Regions from separate parts of the Mesorhizobium sp. B2-3-10 genome, predicted to be linked through region 1. Evidence: predicted binding sites of a transcription regulator. Region 1 holds the regulator's gene; each other region holds the start of a gene.

The links. Region 1 encodes LexA, which represses DNA repair genes until DNA is damaged. Its sites were predicted from a motif close to TGTTCNNNNTGTGTTCNG; they were not measured.
Region 2: a site for LexA is predicted at 1,648-1,665, ahead of FJ943_RS00530 (DNA recombination protein RmuC). Genes of this name have one in related genera too.
Region 3: a site for LexA is predicted at 1,219-1,236, ahead of FJ943_RS14305 (DUF3072 domain-containing protein). Genes of this name have one in related genera too.

The regions. Positions count from the first base shown of each region.
Region 1 covers NZ_VFVT01000014.1:38,625-43,423, reverse strand. Annotated here, with positions in the region: gene FJ943_RS28830 (GntR family transcriptional regulator) at 1-518, shown strand, start outside; gene lexA (transcriptional repressor LexA) at 929-1,672, shown strand; gene FJ943_RS28820 (ComEC/Rec2 family competence protein) at 1,666-4,119, opposite strand; gene gltX (glutamate--tRNA ligase) at 4,223-4,799, shown strand, end outside.
Region 2 covers NZ_VFVT01000001.1:100,526-105,324, reverse strand. Annotated here, with positions in the region: gene FJ943_RS00535 (GFA family protein) at 1-355, shown strand, start outside; gene FJ943_RS00530 (DNA recombination protein RmuC) at 359-1,615, opposite strand; gene def (peptide deformylase) at 1,719-2,249, shown strand; gene fmt (methionyl-tRNA formyltransferase) at 2,254-3,207, shown strand; gene FJ943_RS00515 (N-acetyltransferase) at 3,204-3,710, shown strand; gene truA (tRNA pseudouridine(38-40) synthase TruA) at 3,734-4,486, shown strand; gene FJ943_RS00505 (transporter) at 4,519-4,799, opposite strand, start outside.
Region 3 covers NZ_VFVT01000004.1:335,536-340,334, forward strand. Annotated here, with positions in the region: gene FJ943_RS29970 (SDR family oxidoreductase) at 65-514, opposite strand; gene FJ943_RS29975 (hypothetical protein) at 473-1,117, shown strand; gene FJ943_RS14305 (DUF3072 domain-containing protein) at 1,270-1,479, shown strand; gene FJ943_RS14310 (YidB family protein) at 1,636-2,109, shown strand; gene FJ943_RS14315 (DUF4112 domain-containing protein) at 2,116-2,565, shown strand; gene FJ943_RS14320 (EF-hand domain-containing protein) at 2,942-3,451, shown strand; gene FJ943_RS14325 (hypothetical protein) at 3,691-3,984, shown strand; partial or broken gene folP (dihydropteroate synthase) at 4,180-4,703, shown strand; gene folB (dihydroneopterin aldolase) at 4,707-4,799, shown strand, end outside.

The DNA.
Region 1 (4,799 bases):
GGATGGTGGTCGAGATACCCCTGTTCCTCGAATCGATGGAGAAAGGCGGCAGGGAGTGGGAGGATGCCGTGGTCACCGCCCACTACCGGCTCTCGCGTTGCAAGACGGCGGTCGACGATCCCTCGGACGCGGCCGTCGACAGATGGGACGAGAACCACGAGGCTTTCCATGCGGCGCTGCTGAGCGCCGCCACATGCGACTGGCTGTTGCGGTTCCGCTCGACGATCTCGGATCAGCTGCGCCGGCATCATCGCTTTCTTGGTCTGGCGCCGACACTGCGGGCCGCGGCCGGCCTCAAGGATGGCTATGAAGAGGCAATCGAAGCGCTGCGCGAAGCGATTGCGATCGAACACCATACCGCGATCATGGAAGCGGCGCTCGACCGTGACATCGAGCGGGCCAAGGCGCTGATGACGGCGCATATCGGCTACACACTGCACGTCTATGTCCACAGCGAAGACAGCGGCGCCACCAGATACGCCGCTCGCGCCGGCAGCTTGAAGGCGGGTTCGGGATAACTTCAGCGCTTCCGCGACGCCTATTCGAACGCGCTGGCCGGAGTGCGCCGAACGCCCGGATCCATGGCCGCCCGAAGCTACCAATCGTTGGCATTTTGGTTTCGTTTCGTTCCGCGAATAATGGCTCCGCGAGTTATACGTCCCCCCGAGGAGAAGCCTTCCAACTAACTGATGCCAAAGCCTCGTCGGCGGATGGGCCACAGGCCATTAACCAAAACGATTTCAATGCGCCTGCCGATGGCGGAAAGGGCTGGTTGCTGCCCGCCGTCGCGGGCAAAAAACTTCCAACCCCTTAACAAATTCATTAAACTTTAAACGGTTGCAGAACACAACTGGAACAGATAGTGTTTGTTCTGGGTTTGTTTTTTCGATTCTGGTTCAACCTTTCGTTCAATGTCTTGGGGGCCGCCATGCTGACACGCAAGCAACATGAACTGCTGATGTTCATCCACGAACGGCTCAAGGAAAGCGGGATACCGCCTTCCTTCGACGAGATGAAGGAAGCACTCGATCTTGCCTCCAAGTCGGGGATCCATCGCCTGATCACGGCGCTGGAGGAGCGCGGCTTCATTCGCCGGCTACCCAATCGGGCACGCGCGCTGGAAGTGCTGCGGCTGCCGGACTCGATCGCGCCGGGCCTCAATGCGGCAAAGAAGTTCTCGCCAAGCATCATCCAAGGCAGCCTTGGCCAAGGCAGCGCCGGACGCCAGATCAGGCCGGCCGCTGCGCCTTCGCGCCTGCCCGCGGCCGGCAACGACGACGATGCGGTTTCAGCCGTGTCCATCCCGGTCATGGGCCGTATCGCCGCCGGTGTGCCGATCGATGCCATCCAGCATCAGACGCATTCTATCTCGGTGCCGCCGGACATGATCATGGGCGGCGAGCACTATGCGCTGGAGGTCAAGGGCGACTCGATGATCGAGGCCGGTATCTTCGATGGAGACACGGTCATTATCCGCAATGCCAACACGGCAAGCCCGGGCGAAATTATCGTGGCACTGGTCGACGAAGAGGAAGCGACGCTGAAGCGGTTCCGCCGCAAAGGCGCTTCGATCGCGCTCGAGGCCGCCAATCCAGCCTACGAAACACGCATTTTCGGGCCGGACAGGGTCAAGGTACAAGGCAAGCTGGTCGGGTTGATCAGGCGCTACTGAGCCGGCTTGCCATCGGGCTTGTCGGTTTTTTTGTACGGCGGCAGCCCCCTCGCCTCGCGAGAGAATTTTCGCTGTTCGTGCCAGGGTCGGTATGGTCCGTCAACGGCGAATGCGATCGCGGCCCGGGTCGTGGCCGACTGGGAATTGAAGAAGACGGCAGCGCTTCCCTTGCGGGCGAGCTGCCGTTTGGTGACGACGAGAACCAGTGGATTGTGGCAGGCGTCATAGGCGGTCGCGTCGTTGACGATGATCAGGTCGGCGAAAGCGCAGGCTTTCCAGGTGGTCTTGCGGTCTTCGACATAGGCAATGATCGCGCCGGAAGGGTGCCTGGCAAGGCACAGGCCTTCGCGGCAGTAGAAGGGCGATCCCGGCGGCAGGTCGGTGGGACTGGCAACATCGAATTGCCCGTCTGTCGTGTCGAACATTTCCGGTTTGACGATTCTTTCGGAGATCAGGGCGCGCTTCCAGTTGTCGGTTGCGAATTCGTTGGGACGTTCCCGGTTGACGGCCAGTTCGCCATTGCCGATCGGCAGCGCGACCAGCCGCGCATCTTCGGAGATCAGCACATCGGGCGCGCGCGTGTGCGACACAGTCAACAGGCCGGCGAGCGCGAATGGCAGCGCCGCGAGCCGCAGCCATGTCGTCGCCATCGTCGCGATTACCAGCGCGACGGTGACCAGCAGCACGGATTGCTGCGAAATCAGCCCGACTCCATCGACCGGAGAGCGCTCCGATATCCACGCCGACACGGCGATCATTGCTGTCAGGCCCTTGCCCATAAGGTAGAGAGCCGGCCAATCCAGTCCGAATGGCATCAGCAGGGCGCTGGCGACGGCCAGGAACATCACGACCGACACGATCGGCATCACGGCCAGATTGGCGAACAGGCTGAGCGGCGATACCCGCTGGAAATGCCAGATGGCAAACAGTGCCGTGGCGCTGCCGGCGATAATGGACGTCATGGCCAATCCTCCTGTCGCCAGCAGGAATTTTCGCGTCAGGAATCCCGCCAGGGAACGCTTTGGCGGCGGTGGCCGCGTCTTTCCTGCATGGTGATCGGCCCAGCCGGCATAAGCGCCAACCAGGGCCGCGGTCGCGGCGAACGACATCTGAAAGCTCGGGCCGACAACCTCGTGAGGCGAGACCAGAATGACGGCGATCGCCGAGATCGCCAGATTGCGCATGGTCAGGGCAGCGCGATCGAAGAAGACGGCAATCAGCATCACCGCCAGCATGATGAAGCTGCGTTCGGCGGCAACGACGACACCGGAAATGATGAGATAGGCGGCGATCGAGAACAGTGCGGCGGCGGCCGCGTATTTCTTCACCGGCCGGCGCGCGGAAAAGTCTGGAAACAGCGCGAAGGCACCACGCAGCAGACCCATGATGGTGCCGGCCACAAGCGCCATATGCAGTCCCGAAATAGAGATGATGTGATAGATGCCGGTACGCCGCATCGCTTCATTGATTTCATCGGGTATGCCGGCGCGCACGCCGACGATCAGCGCCGCCGCGATCTCGCCTTCAGCGCCGCCGACGCTGCCCCTGATGTGGTCGGCGATGGCTTCGCGGGCATTTTCGATGCCTGAAAAAAGGCGAGCCGATAGCGGCATCTCACCGTCGTCGGCGGAAACAACCGTCGGATTGCCGAGAAAGAAGCCGCTGCCGCCGATGCCGGCGAAATAGCTGTCGAAAGAGAAGTCGTAGCTGTCCGGCCGCACCGGGCCGGTCGGCGGCAACAGTTTGGCGTAGCCTGTGATGAGCGAGCCGGCGGTCATTCCCGGCGGTATCTTGCGTGCGGAAAGCCGGACCCTTTCCGGTGCATAGCGCAGTTTCGGCCGGGCGGTCGAAATCACGTCCATGGTCAGCCGGATGCGGCCGCTCTCCATCTCTTCGAGCGAGACCACGCGGCCGGTCAGTTGCGTGGAGATTTCCGAACCCAGCATCCGGGTTCCGGCTCGCCATGTTTCGACCTTCGCCGCGAGCAGGCCCAGCGCGCACAACAGCACTGCCATGAAACACAGATGGGTTTTCGACCAGGAGCGCGAGACGAAGGCACAGACCGCCATCAGCACCACGACCGCGACGGGTTTTGCAAAGTCGGGCTCGGATGCCAGCGAGAAATAGGCGATCGCCCCAACGGCCAGACAGACCGGCACCAGCAGGAACGCGATGCCCCGGTCGAGTTCGAGCTCCGTCGCCCGGGCCACGCCATGGCGCACGCGAGGCAAGGATACCAGGCCGACTTGCCGGCGCACGCGCGCGATCCTGCCCGCGGCAGGAGCCGGCGCCGGCGCCTGCCCACCTGCCTGCAGCGACCTGGTTTCGGGTGCAGCCACGAGCGGAGATGGCAGTGGGATCGTCGCAGGCGCCGCAAACAGGGATCGCTCGCTGACGCCGATAGCGGCATCCTCGCCCCGATCCGAGCCCCGGCCTCGTCCAGTCATCGGGTCTGCCCCTTGCACCCTCGACGTCCTATGCTACATGAACGCGCAACGCGCGAAAGTCCGCACGCTGCGCACCCAGCTTCAGACGTTTTCCGAGAGTTCCATGCCCGACAAGGTCATCACCCGTTTTGCCCCCTCGCCGACCGGCTATCTGCACATCGGCGGCGCGCGCACGGCGCTCTTCAACTGGCTCTATGCAAAGCATACCGGCGGCACGATGCTGCTGCGCATTGAGGACACCGATCGCGAGCGTTCGACCGATGCGGCCACATCGGCCATTCTCGATGGCCTGACCTGGCTTGGCCTTTCGTGGGATGGTGACGCGGTCTCTCAATTCGAGCGCGCGCCGCGCCATCGCGAGGTGGCCGAGGAGCTGGTGCGCCTGGGCAAGGCCTATTACAGCTACGAGACTTCAGCCGAGCTCGAGGCAATGCGCGAAGCTGCACGCGCCAAGGGCCTACCGCCACGCTATAACGGCCATTGGCGTGACCGCGACCCGTCGGAGGCGCCGTCCGGCGTCAGGGGCGCCATCCGCATCAAGGCACCGGCCGAGGGCGAGACGGTGGTGCAGGACCGGGTCCAGGGAGACGTGCGCTTCCCCAACAAGGATCTCGACGACTTCATCATCCTGCGTTCGGACGGCAACCCGACCTACATGCATGCCGTCGTCGTCGACGATC
Region 2 (4,799 bases), on a different contig from region 1:
GGTCGACCCGGAGAAGACCTCGGTCTGCCATTGTACCGATTGCCAGCAACTGACCGGTACGGCATTTCGCGTTACCGTTCCTGCGACGGAGGATCACTACCGGATCACCAGCGGCGAACCGAAGATCTACATCAAGACCGTGGCGAGCGGCGCCAAGCGAACGCAGGCTTTTTGTGCCGACTGCGGCTCGCATCTCTATGCGACATCGGTCGGCGACGGTCCGAAGGTCTATGGGATCAGGGTCGGGACCTCGCGGCAGCGCCAGAACCTGGTCCCGAGACACCAGAAATGGCATCGGTCGGCGCTGCACTGGCTTCCGGAATTCGAGGGTATGACGACGGTCGAAGAGCAGTAGCGTTCAGTCGTCGCCTTCGACGACCCTCAATCTCAGCTGCCCGGTCTTTGAATCGGCAGCGCGCGGTGCGGCCTCCACCTTGGCAGGGGCGCCGCCGCGCGGGGCGTCGGGCTCGCCTTCTCCGAATTCCAGCGCCTCGATCTTCTGGCCACGCTTGGTCACTTTCGAGGTCGAGACGAGTATGTCTTCGATGTCCTTGGCCGACTGGCCGAAATGGCCCTGCAATTTGCGCACCCGCTCGTCGACACGCTGGACGTCTTCCATCAGCCTGATGACTTCGCCCTGGATCAGATGCGCCTGCTCGCGCATGCGCGCATCCTTGAGGATCGCCTGGATGACCTGGATCGACAGCATCAAGAGCGAAGGCGAGACGATGATGACGCGGGCACGGTGCGCCTTCTGGACAACCGCTTCGAAATTCTCGTGGATTTCGGCGAACACCGATTCCGACGGCACGAACATGAAGGCGGTGTCCTGGGTTTCGCCCTGGAGCAGGTATTTTTCCGAAATGTCGCGGATATGGACCTCGATATCGCGGCGGAAGGCCTGGGCCGCGACCCTCTGCAGGTCGGCGTTATCGGCGGCCCGGATGGCATTCCACGCTTCCAGGGGAAATTTGGCATCGATGGCAAGCGACGGTGCGCCGTTCGGCATTTTCACCAGGCAGTCCGGCCGGCTGCCGTTCGACAGCGTCGCCTGGAATTCGTAGGCGCCGTGCGGCAGGCCGTCGGCGACGATCGCCTCCATGCGCGACTGGCCGAAGGCGCCGCGCGTCTGCTTGTTGGAGAGGATCGCCTGCAGCTGCACGACCTGGCCGGCCAGCGACTGGATGTTGCCTTGCGCGGTGTCGATGACCGCCAGCCGCTCCTGCAGTTTCGCCAGGCTCTCATGTGTGGACTTGGTCTGCTCGGTCATGGTCTGGCCGATGCGGCCGGTCATGGCGTCGAGTCGCTGGCCGATCGACTGCGTCAATTCGGCTTGGCGGGCGCCGAACACTTCGGCGATGGCGCCCATGCGGCCCTGCATCTCGGCCTGGGATTGCAGAATGCCGGCCATCCGCGCCTCGGCGTCGCGGGCATGGTCGGCGGCTTCCGCCGCGGCGACCGCGCGCGCCTTGGCCGAGCGCCACAGCGCGATGACGAGCGCCACGAACAAGCCGAGAAACAGCAATGTGGCGACGGCCAAGACGTGGCCGAGCGTGATTGTCGAGGCGCCGAGCCGCGCGACGGGCTCCGAAAGGATGGTGCTCAGATCATTCATGTGGACAGCATAGCCGATTCGGCGGTCTGGCACAGATCAAAACGTGAACGAGGCGCAGGCGCACCGGTTGACGCCTTTCTATTGAGGTCTTAGGTGAAACGCCATGCCGATCAAGCCGCTTATCATTCTTCCCGATCCCATCCTGCGCCAGGTCTCCAAGCCGGTGGAGCGCGTCGATGCGCCGGTGCGCAAACTGGCCGACGATATGCTGGCGACCATGTATGACGCACCCGGCATCGGGTTGGCGGCAATCCAGGTCGGCGAGCCTCTGCGCATGCTGGTGATCGATCTCGCCAAGGAAGACGAAACCCCGGCGCCACACGTCTTCATCAACCCGGAAATTCTCGAAAGCGCCGACGCGCGGTCCGTCTACGAGGAAGGCTGTCTGTCGATCCCTGATTACTATGCCGAGGTCGAGCGCCCGGCTTCGGTGAGGGTCAAATATCTGGACCGTGACGGCAAGCTGCAGGAGATCGAGGCCGAGGGGCTGATGGCAACCTGCCTGCAGCACGAAATCGACCACCTCAACGGCGTGCTGTTCATCGACCACATCTCGAAGCTGAAGCGCGACATGGTGGTGAAGAAGTTCAAGAAGCTCGCCAGGGACAAGGCGCCAGGCAAGCTGGTGGGATAGGGCAATGCCCCTTCGCGTCATCTTCATGGGCACGCCGGAGTTTTCGGTGCCGACGCTGCGCGCCATCGCCGAGGCTGGCCACGAGATTTCAGCCGTCTACACGCAGCCACCGCGCGCCGCCGGCCGGCGCGGGTTGGAACTGACGCCGTCACCGGTGCAGCGCGAGGCCGGGCGGCTTGGCATCGAGGCGCGAACGCCGGCATCGTTGAAAAGCGAGGCCGAGCAGGCCGCTTTTGCCGACCTCGGCGGCGATATCGCCGTGGTCGTCGCCTATGGATTGCTGTTGCCCAAGGCAATTCTTGACGCACCCCGGCTTGGCTGCGTCAACGGCCACGCATCGCTTTTGCCGCGCTGGCGTGGCGCCGCGCCGATCCAGCGCGCCATCATGGCTGGAGATACCGAGACCGGCATGATGGTGATGCGCATGGAGGCGGGGCTGGATACCGGCCCGGTGGGACTGGTTGAAAAATGCGCCATCGGCCCCGATATGACAGCCGGCGATCTGCATGATCGGTTGATGAGTGTCGGCGCTGCCCTGATGGTGGAAGCGTTGGCGCGGCTGGAACAGAACACCCTGGCATTTACCGCGCAGGCGGCCGAAGGGGTGACTTACGCCAGGAAAATCGATAAATCCGAGACGCGCGTGGAGTGGACACGGCCCGCGGCCGAGGTTCACAATCACATTCGTGGCCTGTCGCCGTTTCCCGGCGCCTGGTCCGAGATTCAAATTGGCGGCCGTATGGAACGGCTGAAACTGCTTCGCTCGACACTATCCGAAGGCGTGTCGCCTTCGGAAGATTTGGGCGAGTCGGGAGGAATTCTCGATGACCGGCTGACAGTCGCCTGCGGAAAAGGCGCGGTCAGGCTGGTCGAAGTTCAACGTGCGGGCGGAAAGCCCGCCGCCGCGTCGGAATTCCTGCGCGGAGCCAAGATCGAAAAAGGACTGAAATTCTCATGAGCATGATGTCGATACGCGCGGCGACGCCGCGGGACCGCGAGGCCATCCGCCTCGTCGAGGAACACGCTTTCGGCCAGCAAACGGAGGCCGGACTGGTCGACGCGTTGGTGACCGGCGGTGACGCCGTCGTCGAACTGGTGGCGGAAGAGGACGGCCAGGCCGTCGGCCATATCCTGTTCTCACGGCTGTTCGTTCAGAGCGGCGGCAAGAGTTTTGCCGCCGTGGCGCTTGCGCCGCTGGCGGTGGAGCCTTCCTTCCATGGCAGCGGCATCGGCGGCGCGTTGATCCGCGAGGCCCATATTCGGCTCAAGGACGCCGGCGAGACACTGGCCGTCGTGCTGGGCGATCCGGCCTATTACGGCCGTTTCGGCTATAGCCACGCCCGCGCAGAAAAGTTCGAAAGCGAATACCAGGGCGAGGCGCTGCAGGCGCTGGCCTGGGGCGAAGCTCCCGAATCCGGCAGGCTGGTCTACGCCTCCGCCTTCACCGCTCTCGCCGCCTAGGCGGGGGCGTATAGCCGACCGGCATGCCGCGTTTTCGCCTCGATATCGAATATGACGGCAGCCTGTTTGCCGGCTGGCAGCATCAGGCCGACCAGCCTTCGGTGCAGCAGGCGATCGAGCAGGCGATCGAGAAATTCTGCGGCGAGGCGGTCCGGCTGCGCGCCGCCGGCCGCACCGATGCCGGCGTGCACGCGACCGCGCAGGTGGCGCATGTCGACCTTGCCAGGGCGTGGCCCGACGACAAGGTGCGCGATGCCGTCAATGCACACCTGCAGGCGGCCGGCGCGCGCATAGTCATCCTGAAGGCCACGATCGTCCCGGACGATTTCGATGCCCGTTTCTCCGCCATCGGCCGGCACTATCTCTACCGCATCCTCAACCGGCGGGCGCCCTCGGCGCTGGAGAAGGGTAAGGTGTGGTGGGTACCGAAGCGGCTCGATGCCGCCGCCATGCACGAGGCGGCGAAGCTCCTGCTCGGCCGGCACGACTTCACCACCTTCCGCTCGACGCAGTGCCAGGCCAACAGCCCGATCAGGACATTGGAGCGGCTCGATGTGAGCCGGGCGGGCGATGATCTGATCGAGGTGAGGGCATCGGCACGATCCTTCCTGCACAACCAGGTGCGCTCGATGGTCGGCTCGCTGAAGCGGGTCGGCGACGGCGGCTGGACATCGGGCGACCTCAAGGCGGCGCTCGAGGCGCGAAACCGCGCCGCCTGCGGGCAGGTAGCGCCGCCCGACGGGCTTTTTCTCATCGGCGTCGATTATCCCGGGTAGAACCCTGGTTCTCCCGGGTAGAATCCTGGTTTCTATCCAGGATAAAGCCCGGAAAGGCTCTGGGCCCCGACATCGTCCGGCCCGGAGATGCCAAGCAGCATCTGCAGTCCGAACAGCACCAGCAGCGAAGCGACGAACATGCCGACGAAAACGGCGGTGCCGAAGGCAGCGCCCCTGCCGATCGTCGCGTTGGTCATACGCCAGGTCAGCACCATCGACAGGGAAAATAACAGCAGCGATACAAGGCTCGAGACCTGGCTTGCCGAGGACAGGAAAAGCCTGATCAGCGCCGAAGGCAGCATCAGCCAGGCGG
Region 3 (4,799 bases), on a different contig from region 1:
CGCCTCAGGTACGTAGGGCCGCCATTCCGACAGCACTATGCGTCAGTAGGAATTGACCAGGCAGTCAAGCGATCTCCTCAAACTCGAATCCGCCAATGGTCATTCCCCCGTCGACAATCAGCATCTGGCCGAAAACATAGCTTGAGGCGCCTGAGCACAGCCAAACGGCCGCTTCGGCAATTTCGCTCGGCCTACCGCCTCGTTTGGCAGGAATGGCGTTCGTCGTCTGTGCCGCAAAGGATGAATTTTGGGCGCTTGCCGTTACGACCATTGGGGTCTCGGTCCACCCCGGCGCCAAGGCGTTCACTCGAATCCCGTGTGCGGCGTTCTCCATCGCCGCGACCCGCGTCAGCCCATGAACACCATGTTTCGACGCCGCATAGGCACACATCCCGCCTGGGCCAGTCAGTGCCGCAACGGAGGCAGTGTTGCAGATCACACCGCCGCCACCGCGCTTTAGAAGCGGAAGCTCATGCTTCATGCAGAGAAAGACGCTGCGCAGGTTGGTGCGCAAGACTCTGTCGAAATCATCCGTGGGATAGTCTTCGATCCGATGCGCGCCGCCTGTGATCCGGCGAGCTTGATGACGGCAAGCGATTATTACGATGAGATTAGCGCTGCCCGGAAAGGGGTGTGCTGGGTCCTTTACGACAGCGACAATGTTGTCCTTCAGGTAGCGCTGGGTGCTATCGCATTGCGTAGCAAGCGGGCAAATGAGTTTCTCGCCTGGCTGTTGTCCCCCAGCTTTGCAACGCGAACTCGCGTGTCGCTTTTTCATCCCGATGTCATTGCAAAGACGAAGTCTGACGGTCGCTTCATGGCAACCAGAGATGATTTTTTTTCGCCCTCGCCAGTGCGGTATGACGTCGTGCGCGTGATGAACGCCCTTGGGACGAGGAACTTTCCTCGTCTTCAAATCGAACGCGCGGTAACCGCCGTGGCAAAGACGGTTGTCGATGGCGGTTTGCTGGTTTTCGGTCGAAGTGCCGATGAACTCGATGGCAGGTCACAGGCCACGATATTCCAGCGACTCCAAAATGAGTTCATAGCTGTTGCGGATATGGCGGGCGGTTACGAATTGAGGGATTTCGTGTTGAAACTGCAAGCTGACGCTTAATGGGGAAGGCCGTTTCTTGCTTTATCACTCGCGCATGCTGGCCGCCGCCGTGCCTGACACCCCAGCCCAACCTAAGCGAGCCTCAGCCTTGAGAAAACGATTGGAACAAAAAGAGATCAAACGCATTCCCTAGGCTACGACAGGAGATTGCAATGGAAGACTTGCGCGCAAAAACCGATGCAAACGTCGAGAAAGATCCTGACCAATGGGTGAGTGGTGGCGACCCGATGACGCCGTCCCAGGCGTCCTATCTGAAAACCCTGTGTGAGCAGGCTGAGGATCAGGAAAGCTTTGCAGACAACCTCAGCAAGGCAGAGGCGTCTAAGCGCATAGATGCACTGAGGGCAAAGCTGAAACTTTAAGCACCGGCTCGGGCGCTCTATCGTTACTAAACTTGACCTTCCGTCTCGCGCGATGGAGCGGTCGCGATTGCCAAGCCGTTCCTGATATTGCTGGCAATCGCGGGAACTTTTGGCAGGGCGAGACCTTCTCCATGTTCGAAACCACAGGAGGAACGAGTGGCCAATCTAGGAAGACTTGCGATCGCTATGCTGGGGGTTTTGGCTTATCAAAACCGCGACAAGATCGCGGAGGCGATCCGCGGAGCGGGAGAGCGCGATCCCAATAATCCGCAAGGCGGGATACTGGACCAGGTGTCGAAGGGCCTATCCGGCACCGCGCTGGGCGATATTCTTGACCGCTTTAGAAATGCAGGTGCCGGGTCGAAGGTGGACTCCTGGGTTGGCACTGGGCCGAACCAGCCGATCGAGGCGCACGAGGTGGAAACGGCGATTGACGCTCAGACACTGGAAGCACTTTCCCGCCAGACCGGCCTCTCGCGCGAGGAGCTGATTGCAAGGATTACCAGGGATTTGCCCGATGCGGTTAACCAGATGACCCCCGACGGCACCCTCCCAGCAGACCACCGAACAAAAGTCCCAGACCAGCCCAACCTGCTCGACGACGTGCCTTCCCGGCCGATACAAAGCTAATTCCACATGACGGAAGCGGACTGGAGAGGTGCGAAACCGAGGAGATTGGATCGAGCGAGCAATGGCAGCCGGAAAGTAGGGACAAGCGAAACGCCTATTGTGGATCGCCAGACTGCGAGGGCAATCGCCGAGCTCGACCTCTTGGCAGTGCTGCTTGATTCGCGCTGGCGAATCCCGGGAACGCCAATTCGGTTCGGACTGGATGCTCTGGTAGGCCTGGTGCCTGTGCTGGGCGATACAGCAACCGGGTTGATCTCGGCTTACATTGTGCTGCGAGCCCGCAAATGCGGCGCTGGGAAGCTGTTGGTTGCTCGGATGGTGGCCAATGTGCTGTTTGATACCGTCTTGGGAAGCGTGCCCGTCCTCGGATCGATCTTCGATGTTTACTACAAGTCGAACAACCGCAACATCCGCCTGCTTCGTGGCCATCTAAGCCGTCAGGTTGCTGAACGGTAGTTCGCAGGGCATCACCCATGCGGCGTTCGCGACCGGGAAGCGGCCGGTGTTGGCCGGAGACGATGCCGTTGCCGCCAACTTGGAATGTTTCATCCAGCCGCACTCTCGGAACTGGCTGCGGAATCTGCGCCACCTTTGTCGATGTGGGTTCAATGAGTTCGGCAAAATCGGTGAAGACCGATCTTCGTTGCGCCGCTGGCAAATCTGCGCAGCGATCAGGTGATCGGTAAGGTCGATTCCGACAAAGACAGCCAGCGCTTTGCTGAGGTGATCGGAGCTATGCCGCTTTTGCGCCCGATGCCTAGGAACCATGAACCGACCTGCTGGTTTGGACAGCACGCCGGGTGGTCGGCGTGGCAGTTAATGGAGAAACCCAATGACACGAGCATTCACGACTACAGTATTGGCGGCCGCGTTCGCTATGCTCGCCCCGTCCGCCTTTGCGCAATCGGCGGATGTTCCCAAGCCCGCATCACCAGCCCAGGATCGGACGGCGGACGAAGCCGGACAGAACCAGCAAGCAATGCGTCAAATGATGCGCGAGATGATGGATGAGATGCTGCAGGAAAAAACAGCAAGGGATCGAGACCCCGAGGCAGATTGGCGACACAGGGGCCCAAGGCTTCAGGACGACGAGATGAGCGATCGTGATACGGGACGTATGAAGCACGGCCGCAGGGCGGGAGCCGATATGATGCAGGGTGCCAAAATGAGGATCATGTTCGCCATCATGGACACCGACGGTGATGGTACACTGTCGCGGACGGAGGTTCAGGATTTCATTGGGCGAATTTTCAACGCTGTCGACGAGGACGGCGATGAAAGCGTCGACATGCAGGAACTCCAATCCTTTTTCCGTCCCGGAGGAGACCAGGACCGACGTTAGCACCGACAGGTTGTACCTCGGCCTGCTCGACGTCTGAAGCTAGGGCCCACAGGAGATGGCTCGGAGCACGGTATTTGGCTCCCCACCGTCTCATGCTCCGCCGATACTCGGTAGGATCAACGGGGTAAAGACCTGCGCAGAGCTCGCACGAGGCTGGACGGCTGTGCCCGTCGACGACCATAGGCCAAGCATTCCAAAGAAGTGGCTCTAGGCAAGCATTGCGAGGTTTAGGGGCAAACATGCATCTGGTCCAGATTCTGCTACCTCGCGCCGACAACGCAGGAAAGCCCTTCGCCAAGCAAGAGTTTGATCGTGTGAAGGAGGAGCTCGCGCTCCGCTTCGACGGTGTCACCGCGTATTTGCGCGCGCCTGCGGAAGGTGTGTGGAGGCAGGGAGCAGACGAGATCGTCATCTTCGAGGTTATGACTCACGAAGTCGATCTGCCCGATTGGCAAAGGCGGCGTTCGGAATTGGAGCGGCGGTTCCGCCAGGAGCAGGTTGTGATTCGATATCTGCCGATGGCTTTGGTCTAGCGCCTGCGGCAATGGTGTGGCCCAGACGATGACCGAGTGCATGCCGCTTCACGTCTGAGGTATACTGCAAGGCAGCTTCGGACTCAGTGCGCCAAACCGCTGATTCAAACTCAGTCAACGGTGGCTCGGCTGTCCTCAAAGGACGATGGCTAGCTGACGGTCTGCACTTCCTGACGGCCACTTTGACAAGATAAACGCCTAGCTCATGCGAGCGGTGCGCATATCGTCAACGACGTCTGGGGTCTGCAGCGCGAGCCCGACATTGCGCGAGTGGCGGCCGATACCGGCGCCGGGCTCGTCATCATGCATACCGGACGGGATCGCGACAAGCTGCCCGATGTGATCGCCGACCAGCTGGCGTTCTTGGGAAAATCGCTTGAGATCGGGCGCGGCAAGGTGTTGCCGACGGCCATATCGTGCTCGACCCCGGCTTCGGCTTCGCCAAGGAGACGGCGGAGGAAAACCTCGATCTGATGGCACGGTTTGCCGAGCTTGGCGCGCTCGGCTTCCCGCTGATGGCCGGTACGTCGCGAAAGCGTTTCATCGGCACCGTCACCGGCCGCGACGCCGCCGACCGGGCGGCCGGCACGGCGGCGACCAGCGTCATTCTCCGGCTCAAGGGCGCGCATCTGTTTCGCGTCCATGATGTCGCAATCAACGTGGACGCGCTGGCGGTGGCGGATGCTATGCTGGCGCGGGAAACCGGATCGGAACGCTGAGCCATGTATGTCATCCGCATGAAGAATTGCGCCTTCTTTGCCCGGCACGGCGTGCTGGACGAGGAAGAAGCGCTGGGGCAGCGCTTCTATGTCGAT